Regions from separate parts of the Ruegeria sp. YTSA168 genome, predicted to be linked through region 3. Evidence: riboswitches for the same ligand, from Rfam matches in the RefSeq annotation. Region 3 holds a riboswitch; each other region holds the start of a gene.
What was found. Region 3 has a riboswitch for cobalamin ahead of AC2FFE_RS05885 (hypothetical protein). Riboswitches for the same ligand answer to the same signal wherever they lie in the genome.
Positions count from the first base shown of each region.

Region 1 (6,351 bases), 370 kb from region 3:
CACGTACTGCTGGCCCACGGTCGCGCCATTCAAGCAATGCGCGGGCTTGGAATGTCCAATCTCGGTGCGGTGTTCAATCTGGAATGGGCCGAACCCGCCGATGACAGCCCAGAGGCGCGAAAGGCCGCGGATCTGTATGATGGGATTTATAACCGGTTCTTTCTGGGTGGTGCGTTCAAGAAGGCCTATCCGGCGAATGTTCTGGAGGGGCTCGCGCCTTATTTGCCGACCGGATGGCAGGACGACTTTGACACCATCGGCGCACCTGTCGATTGGTGTGGGCTGAACTACTATACCCGGAAGCTGATTGCCCCGTCTGATACCACCTGGCCCAGCCTGAAAGAGGTTCCCGGACCTTTGCCCAAAACCCAGATGGGATGGGAGATCGAGCCGGCCGCCCTCACCCGCTTCCTGACGCGCACCGCACAGGAATACACCGGCAACCTACCTCTGTTTGTAACCGAAAACGGCATGGCCAGCCCTGAACGGGATCAGGATGATGACCGAATTGACTATTTGAACCAGCATCTTACTGCGGTTCAGAGCGCATTGGAGCAAGAGATCCCAGTCAAAGGTTATTTTGTCTGGTCCCTTCTCGACAATTACGAATGGGCCTTTGGGTATGAGAAGCGGTTCGGTCTGATCGATGTGGATTTCGAGACGCTGGAACGCAAACCCAAAGCCTCATATCTCGCCCTAAAAGCCGCGCTGGCCAAAGGGAATCCTGTTGCCCTGCCACTCGCGCAACCAGCGGGGGCAGTCCACGAGCATTGGAATCTGGTGGCCGATATCGGTGGCACCAATACCCGGCTTGGGGTTGTCGAGAACGGTGCACTCACCGAATTGCGCAAGCATCCAACCGGCACCCTGCCCGACCTGCTGGAAGCGTTTCACAGTCTACGTGATGACGTCGGAACCGACCCTCAGGCAGTTGTTGCCGCAGGTGCGGGCCCCGTTCAGGATGGCGTTATCCAGCTGACGAACGCAAATCTGGATTTGTCCGAGGCCGAACTGGTTAAGGCCACCGGCGCCCGGCACACCTATGTGATCAACGATTTCACCGCCGCTGCCTGGTCAGTGGCGGAGGTCACGGACAAGGACGTCGCCGTTCTACAAGGCGCGAATACCCCTCCGCCTGGTACCCGACTGGTGGTCGGACCCGGAACCGGGTTGGGTGTTGGCGCATTGCTCTATTCCGAAGGACATTATCACACCGTCTCGGGCGAAGGAGGCCATGTCGGCCTTGCGCCGCGCCACCGGGATGAGGTTGATATCTTTGATGCGGCCCGGCGTATCGCACCCGAATGCTTCTTTGGCGACAGCCTGAGCTTGGAGGCCGAGATGTTTCTCAGCGGCACCGGACTGCCAATCTTGTACCGAGCAGTGGCGATGGCGGCGGGTCAAACCAATATCTCCGCGCGCCCGGCACGGGACATCCTGCAGGATGCACGATCCGGTACTGATCCGCACGCAGTCCAAACCGCAGCGCTGTTCACAACGCATCTGGGCGCTCTACTAGGGGATATGGCCGTCACATTGATGCCGATTGGGGGCGTCTTTTTGGTCGGCGGCGTGGCGGAAAAAAACCGTTGGCTGTTCGGAGACAGTTTTCTGGATGCCTTCAACAATGGTGGCCGGTTCAGCGAGCTGCGGCGCGGAATGGATCTCTATGTCTCCGAACAGGTCGAATTTGGCATTGTTGGCGCTAACAACTTCTGCAAAAATGCCCTCATGCGGTAGAACCGCCTGACAATTCTCAATGAAGGAACGCGGGATGATCCTGTGCTGCGGAGAAGCGCTGATCGATATGATCACCGAGCCTACAGTCTCGGGTGCCCAAGGGTATGTACCCCATTCTGGAGGTGCAATTTTCAACACGGCGATCGCGTTGGGGAGATTGGGCGCGCCTGTTGGCATGCTGACCGGCTTGTCGTCCGATATGTTTGGTGAACAATTGGCAGAAACGCTGAAAGCGAGCCATGTGGATACATCCCATGTTATCACCAGCGACCGCCCAACCACTTTGGCGTTTGTGAAACTGGTCGATGGACACGCGTCGTACAACTTTGTTGACGAAAATACTGCCGGGCGCATGCTACGGCCTGAGGATTTGCCCGACCAATTGCCTGCGATCTCGACCCTGTATCTAGGCGGTATCAGTCTTGCCTGCGAACCCTGCGCCGATGCTTATGCTGCCCTGCTGAGCCATCACGGGGCGGATCGGGCCGTGATGCTGGACCCCAACATCCGACCGGGATTTATTCAGGATCAGACCAGATACCGCACCCGTTTGAATGCCATGATTGCGCAGACTGATATCCTCAAAGTCTCGGATGAGGATCTGGACTGGATCATTCCGGGGCCCGAATCCCATGCCGAGAAAGTGCCTTTGTTGCTGCAAGCCGGGCCCTCGGTTGTGATTGTCACACGTGGTAGCCAGGGGGCCTCAGGTTATCTACGCAATGGCTCGGAAACCACGATACCGGTTAAAGCGGTTCAGGTTGTCGATACGGTGGGGGCGGGTGATACGTTCAACGCTGGTGTACTGGCCGAACTTCACCGTTCTGGGCATCTGACCAAACCCGCGCTGCGCGATCTGACAACAGAGAGCCTGCGCGCCGCTCTAGCGTTGGGTGCAGATGTTGCAGCAGTCACCGTGTCGCGTGCCGGGGCCAACCCACCCTGGGCGCATGAGCTTTAGTCCCAAAAAGGGAAGTCACATGAAACGTTCCGACATCAACCGCATCAAGACCGATGCACAAGCCTTTATCCAGTCTTTCGGGTTCATCCTGCCCCCATTTGCCGACTGGTCCCCGGATCAGATGCGCAGCGCCAAGGCCGACACGATCCGCGCCCGGGGGCTGGGATGGGACATCACCGATTACGGGCAAGGCAAATTTGATGAGCTTGGCCTGTTCCTGTTCACCCTGCGCAATGGGGATGAGAATGATCTGAGCCAGGGCCGCGGAATGCTCTATGCCGAGAAACTACTGATCTCGCGCGACAAGCAGCTGTCGCCAATGCATCGCCACATCGTCAAAGCCGAAGATATCATCAACCGGGGCGGCGGCGATCTGGTGATGGAGATCTATGCCTCGGACCCCGACGGCAGCGTCGACCGCGACACACCAGTTGTGGTTCCCAGTGATGGATGCGACATCACCATCACTCCTGGTGAGTTGCTGCGCCTGAAACCCGGCGAAAGCGTAACATTGATGCCCGGTATCTGGCACGCCTTCTGGGCCGAGCGCGGGGATTGCCTAATCGGCGAGGTCTCAACCGTAAACGACGACCGCACCGATAACGTCTTCGAACAACCCATCCCGCGCTTTGCCACGATCGAAGAAGATACCGAGGCCGAATTCCTGCTGGTTGCGGATTACTGATCCACCCCGTATCTGACACGAGCCTCTCAGCGATTGCTTGACAAGCGTGTCTTGTCCAGAATAGCTGGCCTGTGATGGTTCCCGCTACTTTGATTGCGGGATGAAAATGGGAATACGGTGCGGCCCCGGGACACCCGGGTCAGGCCAAATCCGTGACTGCCCCCGCAACTGTAAGCGGTGAGCAACGCCAAATCACCACTGGCCCGAAAAGGCCGGGAAGGTTGGCCAAGCAACGACCCGCAAGTCAGGAGACCTGCCATCACCTGTGAAACCAACCCGGGACGGGGCGTCCTGGAAGGAGGATTGATGGCAGATTTGCGCCCTTACGGGACCGGTACTTTCTATGCGGGCATTTTGCGCGTTGAGGATAGCCGTGGACAAAACACCTGACCATTTTGTGCTGATCTGCTCGACCTGCCAGGGAGAGATCGAAGCCCGCGCGGCCCAAAACGCCCTGGACGCTTCGCTGCCCGAGGGCGTCGCAACCCGACTGATCCCCTGCATGGCAGGATGCGAACGCCCCATGGCCATAGGCTTGCAGGCCGAAGGCAAGGCGCAATACCTGTTTGGTGATATTCAAAGCACCGCCGATCTGGATGCAATCGCCACCTTCGCCCATCAGTTCCGCGACAGTGAAAGCGGCTGGACCAGCGCAACAGATCGCCCCCCCGCCTTGTTGTTCAAAACGCTCGCCCGCCTGCCCCGTCTTCCCAAAAGGGGTAAGGCATGAGCTTTCTGGTCGCAGAAAACCTAGAATACTACGCGTTGAACGGCGATGCGCTGTTACAGGGTGTCTCATTCGCACTAGAAGAGGGTGCAATCCTTGCGATCGCGGGTCCCAACGGTGCTGGGAAAACGACACTGCTGAACCTGCTCTGCGGGGTCGAGCGTCTTGCGCTGGGGGATGTACAGATCAACGGTCAAAGCCTGCGCAAACTGTCTGCACAAGAACGGGCCCGGACCATCGCGGTTGTTGGCCAGCAGGAATTGCCCGACGGTCGCCTGAAGCTACGCGACTATGTCGCGCTGGGTCAGATCCCCATCCAAAGCGACCGTTCGAGCGAGGAACACAAAAGAGACCTAGAGCGCGTTCTACGCACAACCGAGCTGACCCATCTGGCGGATAAGCCGATTCAAAGGCTCTCGGGCGGGGAACGTCAGCGCGCCCATATTGCGCGTGCATTGGCTCAGAACCCCTCGTTGTTGTTTCTGGACGAACCCACCAATCATCTGGACCCGGATGCCAAGGGGCATATGCTGTCGCTGGTGGCCGCCCTGGGTGTGACGGTCGTGATGATCGTGCATGACCTTGTCATGATCCCCGAGTTTGCCAGCCATGTCGCGCTGATGAAATCCGCACGCATGACCGGATTTGGGCCGGTCGAGCAAATCCTGACGCCAGATCATGTGCGCGACACGTTTGGTGTTGACTACCTGTGCTTCCAGCACGACGGGCGCGTGATCCCGGCGCTGGATATCCGGAAACGAACGCTTTCATCTTAACAGGAGAGATTGATGAAACAAAAACTTTGGTCAGCTTTGATGATCACCGGCTTGGCCAGCAGCGCGGCAGCCCATGAGGTAACCGTGGACAATTGCGGCGAACCGCTGGTGTTCGAAACCATGCCCGAACGGCTGGTGGTGCATGATATGAACATGACCGACATGGCCTTTGCGCTTGGCCTACAAGACCGGATCGTTGGTTTGACCGGAATCACCGGCTGGTACAAGACCAGCCCAGATTTCGACAAGCTGCGCGGCGACATCCCCGAGCTCGCACCAAAATACCCAACCGTCGAAAACCTGGTCGCGGCCGAACCCGACCTGTTCTTCGCGGGCTGGTACTACGGCATGAAGCCCGGCGGCGACGTGACGCCGGACACCCTGGCCCCGTTCGGCATCAAGACCATGATCCTGACCGAAAGCTGCGTGCATCTGGACAAAGACCGCCCTGAGGCCAGCATGGACCTGCTGTTCAACGATGTGCTGCGTCTGGGTCAGGTCATGCATGTCGAGGAGAAGGCCGAGGTACTGGTTGCAGGCTGGAAAGAACAGCTGGCTGCCATCGAAGCCAAAACCGCCGATCTGGCCAAACCCCGTGTCTTCCTGCTGGACGGTCCAGCGGATGCGCCCTTCACCGCTGGCAAATTCGCCATCCCCGATGCGATGATCGCAGCGGCTGGCGGCGAAAACGTCACCCATGACATGGAGACCAGCTGGGGCCGTACCTCGTGGGAGGCGGTTGCCGCGTCGAACCCGGAATTCCTGGTGCTGCTTGACTATCAGACCGGCAACGGGGCAGAGGATACGTTCACGTTCCTGCAAGAGCACCCAGTGATGTCCCAAACAGATGCGGTCAAAAATGAACGCTGGATCGGTCTGCGTTACGAAGAGTTGACACCGGGACCGGCAAATATCGACGCGATCCAGAAAATGGCGGATGCGATGCACCCGATGGCGACCAACTGATATGGTCCATACGGGCCGGATAGTTGTGCTGGGGGCGGCCGTTCTGACCGCGCTTTTGCTGCTGTCGACGGTTTATGGCACCACCCCGATCCCCGTGGCCGATGTCATTGCTGCCATCGGTCTGGGAACTGGCCTGTCCGAAGGCGAGATGTCGCCGCTGCATCGGATCGTGTTTGATCTGCGCCTGCCCCGTGCGCTGTTCGCCGCTGTCATCGGTGCCGGGCTTGGTGTTGTGGGCGTGGTTCTGCAAACCACCACGCGCAACGATCTGGCCGATCCTTTTCTGTTCGGCCTCTCGTCGGGCGCGGCTGCGGGCGCTGTGCTGGTTATCACGGTCACGGGCGATGTACTGGGCTTCTGGACCTTACCGCTGGCGGCTTTCTGCGGCGGCCTGATCGCATCAGGCATCGTGCTGGCCCTGGTCCAGGGTTTGCGCACAAGTGCACCGGAAAAGCTGATCCTGGCGGGGCTTGCCGTGTCTTTCCTGTTCTCCGCC
Region 1 is NZ_JBXWMW010000002.1:81,530-87,880, reverse strand. Features, by position in the region: partial or broken gene AC2FFE_RS04215 (GH1 family beta-glucosidase) at 1-714, shown strand, start outside; gene AC2FFE_RS04210 (glucokinase) at 781-1,740, shown strand; gene AC2FFE_RS04205 (carbohydrate kinase family protein) at 1,775-2,701, shown strand; gene AC2FFE_RS04200 (D-lyxose/D-mannose family sugar isomerase) at 2,721-3,386, shown strand; cobalamin riboswitch at 3,445-3,661, shown strand; gene AC2FFE_RS04195 (DUF1636 family protein) at 3,760-4,116, shown strand; gene AC2FFE_RS04190 (ABC transporter ATP-binding protein) at 4,113-4,889, shown strand; gene AC2FFE_RS04185 (ABC transporter substrate-binding protein) at 4,902-5,855, shown strand; gene AC2FFE_RS04180 (FecCD family ABC transporter permease) at 5,857-6,351, shown strand, end outside.
Region 1: it holds a riboswitch for cobalamin, as region 3 does, so the genes downstream of both, AC2FFE_RS04195 (DUF1636 family protein) here and AC2FFE_RS05885 (hypothetical protein) in region 3, are expected to answer to the same signal.

Region 2 (6,351 bases), on a different contig from region 3:
AAGGTTCACCCGATGCCCGGTTCGAACTTGGCGCTGGCCACCTTGGGTACATTCATCCTGTGGCTGGGTTGGTTCGGCTTCAACGGCGGCTCACAGCTGGCCATGGGCACCGTGGGTGACGTAACCGACGTGTCGCGCATCTTTGCCAACACCAACATGGCCGCAGCCTCCGGTGCTGTTGCTGCCCTGATCCTGACCCAGGTTATGTACAAGAAGCCTGACCTGACCATGGTGTTGAACGGCGCGCTGGCTGGTCTGGTTTCGATTACTGCCGAGCCTCTGGCCCCGTCCCTGTTCGGATCGCTATGGATCGGTGCAGTAGGTGGTATCATCGTGGTCTTCGCGGTCCCGATGCTGGACAAGTTCAAGATCGACGACGTTGTTGGTGCCATTCCTGTTCACCTGTTCGCAGGCATCTGGGGCACCATCGCCGTAATCTTCTACGGCGAAGCCAGCCTGATTACCCAGCTGACCGGCATCGTCGCATACGGTGTGTTCACCTTCGTCGGCGCTCTGATCGTGTGGTCCATCCTCAAAGCGGTGATGGGCATCCGTGTCAGCGAAGAGGACGAGATCAATGGTCTTGATATGGCAGAACTGGGTATGGAAGCTTATCCGGAGTTCTCCAAAGGCTAAGACCTGAGATAACCTCTCGAAGGCCGGGCGTTCTTGCCCGGCCTTTTCTTTTGCTCGACTCTGAAAACAAAAAAGCCGCACTGATCTGAGCGGCTTTTGTTTCGCTATGAAGTGCCGCTTAGACTCCAACGTCTACAATCGCCTTCGCCAGAATAGGCACTGTAGTCGCATTCAGACCGGCTATGTTCAGGCGGCTGTCGCCGACCATGTAGATCCCGTGGTCCGCACGCAGTTTCTCGACCAGTTCAGGTGCAGCACCCAGACGCGAGAACATACCGCGATGTTGGGCGACAAAACTGAACCGATCCGACCCGGTCAGACGCTGAAGCTCATCCGCCAGCTGCTGACGCAGACCCAGCATGGAGAGGCGAACCTCCTCCAGCTCAGCGGCCCAGTCGGCGCGCAAGGCGTCGTCGTTCAGGATGGTGGTCACGACCCGTGCGCCATGATCCGGCGGGAACGAATAGTTCTGGCGGTTCAGGAAGGCAAGCGTCGACTGGTTCAATGACGTCTGCGCCGCATCATCGCTGATCGCCATCAGTAGGCCGGTCCGCTCACGATAGACGCCGAAGTTCTTCGAACAAGACGCCGCGATCAGGCACTCTTTGACAGACGAGGCCACCAGACGGGCTGCCTGCGCGTCTTCCTCAAGACCGTCGCCAAAGCCCTGATAGGCGATGTCGATCATCGCAACCAAGCCTTGCGCATTGATTAGGTTCACGACCTCTTGCCATTGCACCATGTTCAGGTTCGCGCCGGTCGGATTGTGGCAGCAACCGTGCAGCAGAACCACGTCGCCCGCCTTGGCGGTTTTTAGGTCCTCGATCATACCGTCGAAATCGACGCCACGGGTTTCGCCATCGAAATAGCGATAAGCGACCGTCTCGATGCCCAGATAATTCAGGATCGACAGGTGGTTGGGCCATGTCGGGTTCGATACAAATACGCGCGCCTCAGGGTTGGCCATACGGATCATCTCGAACGCCTGACGGCAGGCACCTGTACCACCCGGAGTCGCAACGGCCGCAATATTGGCGCGCGGCACCGCATCGCCAAGGATCAAGCCGATCATCGCATCGGAATAAGCCGGATCACCGGCCAGACCGGTATAGGCTTTGCTCTCCTGCTCCTCCAGAATGCGCTTTTCGGCAGCTTTGACCGCTCGCATAACCGGGGTAACACCTTCGGCATTCTTGTAGACGCCAACACCCAGATCGATCTTTTGATCGCGCGGGTCTTCGCGGTACATCTGCATCAGCGCCAGGATCTTATCGGCGGGCTGCGGTTTGAGGTTTTCGAACATCAGGTCTCTCCGGTTGCGACGGGCAGGGTTGGGAAGGCACCCCATTCAGCCCAGGAGCCGTCATAAAGCGCGTGGTCTTTTTTACCCATGCGCTCAAGCGCAAGGCTAAGGATTGCCGCCGTCACACCCGATCCGCATGAGGTGATTGCAGGTTTGGACAAATCAACGCCTGCGGCTTCGAACACAGCGCGGCACTCTTCGGGTGATTTCATCGTCCCGTTCTTGTTCAACAGCGTTCCGAAGGGCACATTGCGTGAGCCGGGGATATGGCCCGAGCGCAAACCTTCGCGCGGCTCTGGTTCCGCTCCGGCAAAGCGGGCGGCGGAACGGGCATCGATGATCTCATGATCAGCCAGCTTGGCGGCGGCAGACACTTGTGTCACGTCGCGCACCAGATGGTTCTGAACCCGCACGGTCATATGACGATCCCGGATTACTGGGGGCAAATCCTCGATCTCGCGCCCTTCGGCCTGCCATTTTGGCAGACCGCCATCCAGCACGGCAATGTTGTCCTGCCCCATCAGGCGGAACATCCACCAGACGCGCGCAGCTGAGGACAGGCCAGAGCCATCATAGACAACCACCTGATGTCCATCCCCCACGCCCATCGAGCGCAGGCGTGACATGAACTTCTCGACCGGAGGCATCATATGCGGCAGGTCCGAGCGATGATCGGCAATATCGTCGATATCAAAGAACCGCGCGCCCGAGATATGACCTGCATCATATTCGGCTTTGGCATCGCGCCCATGCTGCGGCAGGTACCACGACCCATCCAGCACCCGCAGATCGGGGTCCTTGATATGGGCGGCAAGCCAGTCGGTGGAAACCAGGGTTTTCGGATCGTCTTGCATCAAAGCCTCCCCTAAGCGAGTCTGAGTTTCCCTATATCCGAGCGGCCAAACGTGCAAGCCATGCCAAGGCCTGCACTCCTGGGAACTGGCAATTTTTTCCAAACATGCACGTTTGCCTGCTTGACAGGTGGCACCCGGTGCCGGACACCTGCCTGACATGGTTTCCAAAGGGGAATTTCCCCCAAGGAATGAAAAGGGAATCCGGTGCGACAATACCTGTCTAGTCCGGAGCTGCCCCCGCAACTGTAGGCGGAGTTTCGCCCCATCAGGGCCACTGACCGAAGCAATCGGTTGGGAAGGCCGGGATCGAAGCCAATCCGCAAGTCAGGAGACCTGCCATGTGCAAACCGGGCGAAAGCCCAATTTTTAAACCTTTCTGCCGTCGGGTGTGACGGGAAGGAGACCAAACTATGCATATCGAACCGGGCGTCGTAAATGGCGCCAAACTTGTCCTGAGCTACGCGACCGCAACTGGCGCAGGGCTCTATACCGCTAAACTGGCATGGGACAGCCTGAAAAGCAGCGGCCTTGCCAGCCTCGCCATTCGCTCAGCCCTGACCACGGGGCTGGTTTTTACCTTCTTTGAAGTATTGCCACACTTCCCGGTCGGAGTGTCAGAAGTACACTTCATTCTGGGATCGACCCTGTTTTTGTTGTTCGGTGCAGCCCCTGCCGCCATCGGCTTGATTGCGGGCCTGTTCATTCAGGGATTTTTCCTGGCGCCTTTCGACCTGCCTCAGTTCGGGATGAACATGACAACACTGCTGGTGCCGCTTTTTGCGCTGCAGGCCTTGGCCAATCGCATCATCGCACCGAATACGGCCTACATTGATCTGAAGTATTCTCAGGCGCTTGCGCTGTCGACGGCCTATCAGGGCGGTGTCGTCATCTGGGTGGCGTTCTGGGCCTTCTACGGCCAAGGATTTGGTGCAGAAAACCTCACCGCCGTCGTCAGCTTTGGCGCTGCGTACATGCTGGTTATCCTGGTTGAACCGCTGGCTGATCTGGCCGTTTTGGCCGCGGCAAAATCCATGCGGGATTTTGGCCGGATTGGCCTGTTTACACCACGCCTTCACAACGCTGCATAACCCTGTTGCGCCGCGCTACCCTGCGCGGCGCAACCTGAAATGTTGAATGATACCGATCACGCTAATGACAATCCAGAAGCCTTCAATCAGCATCGACGCCAGATTGAAGTTCTGAAGCAGCGAATAGACAATCAAAACGGACCCCAGCAGATTTACGACGGGAAAGGCCAGATCTTCGGAATTCATGTATCGCATCTGCGTGGCGAAATAGGCGGCAACCACGATCAGGGCCCCGAAAGAGCCGATGGCATCCACAATTGTCAGGCTGTTGAAAAACTCGCTCATCAATGAACCTTGCCGTTATCTGGAACATCTGGCTGTTGCGCATAGTGATGCATGTTCAAAAACGCCGCCCCTTCAGCGCCCGCTCGATAGCCATGCGGGAGATCCGCTGCAAATCGCAGCCCCTGACCCGATTGCAAGGGCACCCAAGCCTCACCTTTCAGAATGTCCAGCGTGCCGCTGAGCACAAAGACCTCCTCGGTCACACCAGCGGCATGGGCGGGGGACTCATGGCTTTGGTTGGGGGCGAGCTGGACGTGAAACGTCTCTGCCCCCAATGCTGGATCAAAGGGAAAGACAATCTTAACCTCGATACTGCCGGGAAAGGTGACGGTCTTAAAAACCGAAGGATCACCATTCACGGTGTCGATCAACGCGCTGAGCGGCAGTTGAAACCCTTTGGCAATCTTCCACAGCGTGGCGATCGTCGGGCTTGATTCGCCCCGTTCGATCTGACCTAGCATCGCTTTGCTGACGCCTGTCATCTCAGCGACTTTCGACAGGCTCAACCCCGAAGCGGCCCTCACATCCCTTAGCTTTAGTGTTATGTCGTCCGGAGCCATGCCATTGTCTTTCGAATCTTCTTGTGCGTTATAGCGCACATATGGTACGTGCGCTATAACGCACATTCCCCGCATATCGCAACCGGGGCAAAAGGGAAACAGCATCATGCCAATGTACCGATCCAGAACCTCCACCCATGGCCGTAACATGGCCGGAGCCCGTGGCCTGTGGCGCGCCACCGGTATGCAGGACGATGATTTCGGCAAGCCGATCATTGCCATCGTCAACTCGTTCACCCAGTTCGTACCGGGTCACGTCCACCTGAAGGACCTGGGCCAGATGGTCGCGCGTGAGGTTGAAAAGGCTGGCGGTGTTGCCAAGGAATTCAACACCATCGCGGTGGATGACGGCATCGCCATGGGCCATGACGGGATGCTGTATTCCCTGCCCTCACGCGAAGTAATCGCGGATTCGGTCGAATATATGGTCAACGCACATTGCGCCGATGCGATGGTCTGTATCTCGAACTGCGATAAGATCACGCCCGGCATGCTAATGGCAGCGATGCGGCTGAATATTCCGGCGATCTTTGTCTCGGGCGGGCCGATGGAGGCCGGTAAGATCGACATCGCTGATCTGGACACCAAAAAGATCGACCTTGTCGATGCGATGGTCGCCGCCGCGGATGACACATTCACCGATGAACAGGTTCAGCATATCGAAGAAAACGCCTGCCCGACCTGCGGGTCGTGCTCGGGCATGTTCACCGCGAACTCGATGAACTGTCTGGCCGAGGCACTGGGACTGGCGCTACCGGGCAATGGCTCAACTCTTGCCACCCATGCGGATCGCAAACAGCTGTTTCTGGAAGCGGGTCGCCGGATCGTCGAGATCACCAAACGTCACTATGATCTGGACGAAAAAGGCTTCCTGCCGCGTGAGATTGCCACCTTCGATGCGTTTGAGAACGCGATGAGCCTGGATATCGCCATGGGCGGGTCAACCAACACGGTTCTGCACTTGCTGGCCATCGCCCACGAAGGCGGCGTCGATTTCACCATGTCCGACATGGACCGCCTCAGCCGCAATGTCCCCTGCCTGTGCAAGGTCGCGCCCAATACCGAGAACGTGCATATGGAGGACGTCCACCGCGCCGGTGGCATCTTCTCGATCCTTGGCGAGCTCAGCCGCGCCGGATTGTTCCACGAACATTGCAGCACGGTGCATACCCCGACCATGGGTGAGGCGATTGCCAATTGGGACATCAAGATCGCCAACAACCCCGCCGCGCAAGAGCTGTTCAAAGCAGCGCCCGGCGGCGTGCGCACCACGCAGGCGTTTAGCCAGTCGAACCGGTACAAGGAACTAGACACCGATCGCGAAGGCGGTGTGATCCGATCCAAGGAACATGCGTTTTCTCAGGACGGAGGCCTTGCGGTTCTGTTCGGCAATATCGCGTTGGAAGGCTGCATCGTGAAAACGGCGGGCGTGGATGCCAGCAGCCTGACCTTCACCGGCTCAGCCTATGTCTGCGAAAGCCAGGATCAGGCCGTCAGCGACATCCTGACCGGCAAGGTGAAAGAAGGCGATGTGGTTGTCATCCGCTACGAAGGTCCGCGCGGCGGGCCGGGGATGCAAGAGATGCTGTATCCGACCTCTTATCTAAAGTCCAAAGGCCTGGGCA
Region 2 is NZ_JBXWMW010000011.1:9,664-16,014, reverse strand. Features, by position in the region: gene AC2FFE_RS16515 (ammonium transporter) at 1-636, shown strand, start outside; gene AC2FFE_RS16510 (amino acid aminotransferase) at 755-1,939, opposite strand; gene sseA (3-mercaptopyruvate sulfurtransferase) at 1,939-2,793, opposite strand; cobalamin riboswitch at 2,935-3,148, shown strand; gene AC2FFE_RS16500 (energy-coupling factor ABC transporter permease) at 3,204-3,881, shown strand; gene AC2FFE_RS16495 (CBU_0592 family membrane protein) at 3,897-4,166, opposite strand; gene AC2FFE_RS16490 (helix-turn-helix domain-containing protein) at 4,166-4,726, opposite strand; gene ilvD (dihydroxy-acid dehydratase) at 4,833-6,351, shown strand, end outside.
Region 2: it holds a riboswitch for cobalamin, as region 3 does, so the genes downstream of both, AC2FFE_RS16500 (energy-coupling factor ABC transporter permease) here and AC2FFE_RS05885 (hypothetical protein) in region 3, are expected to answer to the same signal.

Region 3 (6,351 bases):
CAAAGCTTTCGGTCGGCGGTCGCATGCGATGGAATTCAAGTTCGGCCCTGACAAATCCGGCTTTCACTGTGCCCAGCCGAACCTCGGTGACATGACTTGCTGCCGCTGACAATGTGGCCACGGGTGCGCTGTCCGAGGTTCCCAAAGCACCAATCGCGGCTTCAACGGAATCCTCGGAATAGATGTATCTGAGCGAGGTTTCCGCGTCGATCAAATCGCGGCCCACCCGACCGTCATATACGACTGTGTCGAGAACATGCTGTGGAACATTGGCCCCGGGCCATAGCGCCTGCCAATCTGCCCAAACCTTGTCGCACATCGCATGGTGCAGCCAGAATACCGGGTCATATGAGGCAGACACTGTGCTACCCATATCTCCAATCGAGCGGGGCAAGGGCGACGATGTATCCGTGCCCCCCGTCAGGACGTGGATACCGCCATGAGCCGCGAAGTTGAAATCGGCTTGGAAGGCTTCAAAGTTTGGGTTGGTCAAATAGCGCTCAACCTCATCCTCCAGCAACGGGATATTGCTACGCAGGCGCGTCGTGTATCTGCGTGTAAAGACCTCATCGCCGGTCAGACCCAGGGCAATGCTGCGATAGAGACTGCGCGCGCAGGCCAGCGGGTTGGGAACTTCGTCCCCGGCACTGTTTGTGTAGGTCGCATCGTCCACTACTTTCGGCAGCCCGTTCGTGGCGTGCGTCGCGGTAGCAAACTGCGTCCAATCCCAATAAGGAAGCGTCAATTCAAGCTCACTATCCCCGCGCTTCCATTGAAGCGCGCTGTTCAGCGATTTTTCGAATGAATAGACATAGGATCGGTGCCAGGTCAGAAACGTGCGGTCATCATCGTGACAAAGGTCCTGATCATAACCGTGGCCGCGCGCCAGTGCGAAATATCCGCGTCGATCGCCCATCGCGATGTCCGATATTTCGTACATTGCAGCATAGGCATCACGCAGGTCCTGAATATCTTCGTCACGTAATCTGATCAGGTCAAAACGGATCAGCGGCAATCCGGCTTGTTTTCTAAGAAAATTCAGTTTGGCAATCGTAGTCATTTAAAAATCCCCCTTAAGGAGTGCTTCAATGCGCCCAGTATAGCACAAAACCACCGCCAATGGCGGCGGCACGCTCAAACGCTCTGCACGCATAGATGACGATTGGCGGATCTAACGCTGCTCTTTCTCATGAAGCACCCGCCCGATGATGTTCATCAGCAGCTGCGCCGCAAGGATTTGGGTAGAGCTGGTGGCGTCATAATCCGGGGCAACCTCAACCAGATCGAGACCAACAATGTGGCCCCGTTTGGCCAGACCTGCCATCAGCTCCAGCACTTCGTAGTAGATGAACCCGCCATGGCTTGGTGTACCTGTACCTGGAGCGATTGATGGGTCAAAGGCATCAATGTCGATGGTCACATAATACCGCGCACCTTCAGGAATGCGGGCCAGCATCCCATCGACCCCCATCTTGCGGAATTGCCGCACCGACTGGATGTCTGATCCCATGGAGCGGGCATCCACATAGCCATCCTTGGCCGTGGACGACACATTGCGAATTCCGATTTGGCTGAGGCCTCTGACATAGGGTTTTTCAGCGGCACGGCGCATCGGGTTTCCGTGGCCATAGCGCACCCCATGGCGTTCATCGACAAAATCCAGATGCGCATCGATTTGCACCACATGGATTGGTTCCTGATCATCAAAGGCATTGATGCAGGGGATGTTGATTGAATGATCGCCGCCCAAGACCACCGGTAGCGCTCCCGCCTCCAGAATTTTACGTACCCCAAACTCAATGTTTGCGTGGCTTTTTATCGTATCGGTATGCACGATATCCGCGTCACCGATATCGACAATGGTCACTTTGGCCGGGTCCAGATAGGTGACATCATCTTCGTGATCATAGGCCCCTGCGTGGCCGAATGAGAACAGCGTCGACGCCTCACGGATCGCACGCGGCCCCATCCGCGCCCCGGACCGCCATTGACAGCCGAAATCAAACGGAGCGCCAAGAACCGCGACGTCCGCGTCAATCGCGTCCCAATCCTCGATATACGGATATTTGCCAAAGGTGCAGATACCAACGAAGGGCAGGTTCAATCGGCCAGAGTCGTAGCCATGGTTCGACATAGGGGAACTCTCTCTGTTCAGCTTACCAACACGTCCTGACATTAAGGCACCCGAAGACCACGGCCTGTAAAGGCCTCTTGACGGGTTGAGCATGCGATAACTGGCGGTTTGTCAGGCTGTTTCGAACGGCGTTCAACTGACGTCAGGCTGTGCCTGAACCTTATAGACACAGGTAGTTTCCTATGAGACAGTGAAGGCGATGGTGTCCGGCTCGGTTCGAGTCGGCTGAAAAGGGAACACGGTGCGGGTTGATCCCCAAGTCCGTGACTGCCCCCGCAACTGTAAGCGGCGAGCGACCCCGTTGAAAACCACTGGGCCCTTGGGTTCGGGAAGGATCGGGAAAGCGTTGACCCGCAAGTCAGGAGACCTGCCATCTCCGGTGTGTGATGCCATGCGCCGCAGTCAACTTGAACCTGGGCGGGGTGCCTTGGGAACGGCAGAGACGACCGATGGGCCAAGAATCCCCGGCAGATCACCGTGACCAGCCACACACGTCCCTTTGCGCGGAGGGCGCGATGTTATTGGAACGGACGATTGTTCAACTTGATACAGGACCTATGCCAGCGGATGAAGCGCGGCAGATGGGGCAGCTTGGCTATATGCAATGGATCGCGGGTGTTCCGGGCAATGCCAACTATGCAAAGGCCGCGCGGCATGCTTATGAAACGGCGGCGCCTTTTATGGACCATTCACCCGCGGTGGCCGCGTTTTGCGACCTGCTTTTGACATCACTGAAGCAACCGTTCAAACCCTTGCCACTTGCCATGCCAAAACGTGAAAGACGCGGCGGCGCACAGGCCCGCCGATCCTTTCGCATGCCGCTGTGAACTGGACTAGGCTGCGGGATCATCGCGCAGCTTTGTGCTCTTAAACGAAGTCGAACACCTACCTCCGGCGACTATTAATTTCACCGGCACAACAGGTTTGATTTGCTGAGTCTGGTATTTGCGTGGATAGTCTAGAACTATGGGCTGGCTTGCGCCCGCTGACCCACACGTTAACGTCAAAGGACATGCTATGGATCAGGTGAAATTCACGCAGATGAAAGACGGGGACAAAGAGGACTATGCCTTCCTCGACACCCTGGAGCGTGAGTACTGCCAAGGAACGGCAGATCGTTTGCTTGAGGCCCTGGAGCGGCTGGACAAAAGCCTGTCGGGCTATCAGGTCACGCGTCTTGGCCATTCGGTTCAATCGGCCACCCGGGCCTGGTATGACGGGGCAGACATAGACTGGATAGTCGGCGCCTTGCTGCATGATATCGGCGACATCTACGCGCCGCATAATCACGATGAATATGCGGCCTCGATCCTTAAACCCTTCTTGCGCGAACAGGTCACTTGGTGCGTGCGCACCCATGGGGATTTTCAGCTTGTTTACTTCGGGCAGCATGTAGGCGCGAACCCCGATAAACGCGAGGCCCATCGCGACAGCATCTATTTCGATGACTGTGCCGAGTTCTGCGAGCGCTGGGATCAATCCAGCTTTGATCCCGCCTATCCCAGCAAACCACTGTCTTTCTTTGCGGATATGGTGCGCGAGGTCTTTGATCGCACACCCTATGATCCGGCCGTTGTTCAACCCGGTGTCCGGGTTCCACTGACCGATACCAGCCTTGCAGAAAGTCGACAGGCGTAAGGAGTAGTCTGCCGAGTTTTGGTCACAACCTCGCATTGGCTGGGCATACCGAGAAAATCCAGACGGCCTTGGACTTTGGCTGGCTAGACCCTGCAGACCAATAAGCTCAGCATGTTTCTCATTGGCTGATGCGCAGATTGTCTCTGAACCAAAACGTATTCCCTCACGCCTGACTTCTCACATGCGGTGCATTTCTTAAACGCAGGCAAGTTTGTAAAAAAGTGTTGACCTCTGATTTTATCGGTTCGATGCCAGTCATTAACACCCTGTAAATCAATGAAATTTTGAATTTACGCATCGGCGGCAATTTCTAATAGCCGCGCTTATCAGTTTCACAAAAGCAGATCGCGTAACGACGATCAGACAGCCGTCGACTGTGGCCAAAGTTAAGCCCCTGCATCCCGGACGGGAAATAGCGCAAGACTACCGTCCGTTACGACGAGCGCCGGTACAAAAGGCGCGACAGGATTGAGATCATGTTCGGCAGGCTCAAAGACTGGCGGCGTGCGGCGACAAGACACGACAGGTGTCCCAAGGTCTTCCTCTTAGCAATCGCACTCGCAGTAACTGTCATTTACTGGTTATGTGTCCTGATCATGAGCACAAACCTTCACCACGGAAAAAGCTGTGTTGTCCTGATCGGGATCATCCATGCTGATCACTGCTTTGATCAGTTCATCCGCGATGACATCACTGCCCATTTCACTGTTGGCAGCAATAACCTCCAGAATGCCCTGATCACTCAGAAACTGAAGACCATCGGACGCTGCAATGAGAATATCACTCGGCCAGAGTTCGAGCGGCTCCGCGGGGCAATCTATTTTGGCGATGTCAGAACCATGGATGACAGATGTAAGCATGTTTCTGTCAGGATGTGTGCGGGCGGTTTCAGCATCTAGCATACCCAGCTTCACCATCATATCGATTTGAGGCGCCATTGAATGATCTTCGTTCAACCGCCTAAGCTCACCAGAGCGCCAAAGATAGAGCGGTGAATCCCCCACCGACAGCCAGAACGCCCGGTCCTGTATGCAAATCAGGGCAAGAAGGGTCGCACCCATTCCCTTGATATCCAGGTCATTGTGAATAGCATCGTAGACTTGTGCATTCGCCCTGCTGGCACTGTCGCGCAAGAATGCGGTGACTTCGGAGTTCTTTGAATTCTCATTCAGATTGGTGGCCAGCCAGCCTTTCATCACCTCACGAACGATCAGGTTTGACGCAATATCTCCGGCCGTATGCCCCCCCATACCATCCGCCAAAACCACAAACCCAACACCTGACCCTGGGGATTGTTCGGAAAATATGGCGTCCTCCTGATATTCGCGGGCACCTTGGTTGATCACCGTTGAGATATCGAAGCTTCTAGGCGCTACAGCCTGGTTAAGTCTCGAATTGTCAGTTTGCATCAGAAATTTCTCGGGATGTGACACATGGACTTCCTTCAGCGAAAGGTCTTCAAAGGTCGCCAGAGCCTTAGCGCGACAGCGGCAGATCAACTGATTGCAACTCGCCATTGCGCGCGATGGTCAACAACGCCAGCTCGGCACCTGAGCGGCTCAGTTCTTCAAACAAGCGGGTTATGCCATTCTCGCCCTCAACAGCAACGTGCGAAGTGGTTTCTGACAACACAATATCGCCTACGCGAACCGACGGCGTAGATGCAGGCGCACGCAACACTTTGCTGACCCACTTTCCATTGCCATTGGTAACCGTAATGAACTGAACTCCGTTTGTAAGCTCGACCATCTGGCCGGTATGAAGAGGTAGGCTCTTTTCGGCAACGGGACTGTCCGGGTCGGTTCTGACCCTCATCTCAACCGAAATCTCGCCACTGTCTGGGTCGGCGGCGCGCGACTGGATGGCCTGAATAATCGACGCGTCATCTACAACCAGATGGCCATTTACCGAATAGATAACAGTACCGGATTTCAGCCAATTGGTTGCCTCTTGATCCAGATCGGACCGCACCAGCGAAACCATCGAGAATCTGCCCTGCGGTTGCGATGTTGTAACGGTGGTAAATGGCAGGTCCACGGCAGGACCCGTCCATGCAATCCAGTTCGCATCGGCCTCAGTTGATAACGGGCTTGCCGGCTCTGCCACAGCCTCTGCGACAATCGGCTGGGGTTCGGGTTGCGCAGGTTCCGCCGCGCTGGTTTGCGGTTCTTCTTTAGCCTCTGGTTGCGTGGTAACCTGCTGGGTAGTGGCAACCTCAGCCACATCCAGATTCGTCTCGCCTTTTTGACTGAGGTAATACCAGGCACCACCGACCAACCCGGCCACAAACAATGCTATCATCAGCGCCGCGCTGGATCGACCACGCGGCGGTTGGCTGTTGACTGCGACCGTATCATTGAAATCGACGGCTTCGACCGGTTCGGGTTTTGCCTCAATAGGCATCCTTTCTTCGATCGCGTCTTGCCATTCCTGCACAGATTGGAACCTGTCCGCAGGCGGGATGCTCAGGGCGCGGTCAAGCGCCCGCAGGAAAGTGACAGGATATCCTTCAACCATGCCTTCAAGCGGCTCGTAACTGTCTTTGCCATTCTGAGCCAAAGCCGCCAGCCGGGTCTGAC
Region 3 is NZ_JBXWMW010000002.1:453,839-460,189, forward strand. Features, by position in the region: gene AC2FFE_RS05875 (tyrosinase family protein) at 1-1,060, opposite strand, end outside; gene speB (agmatinase) at 1,172-2,134, opposite strand; cobalamin riboswitch at 2,318-2,523, shown strand; gene AC2FFE_RS05885 (hypothetical protein) at 2,650-2,961, shown strand; gene AC2FFE_RS05890 (HD domain-containing protein) at 3,152-3,772, shown strand; partial or broken gene AC2FFE_RS05895 (IS5/IS1182 family transposase) at 4,189-4,356, shown strand; gene AC2FFE_RS05900 (PP2C family protein-serine/threonine phosphatase) at 4,354-5,289, opposite strand; gene AC2FFE_RS05905 (serine/threonine protein kinase) at 5,249-6,351, opposite strand, start outside.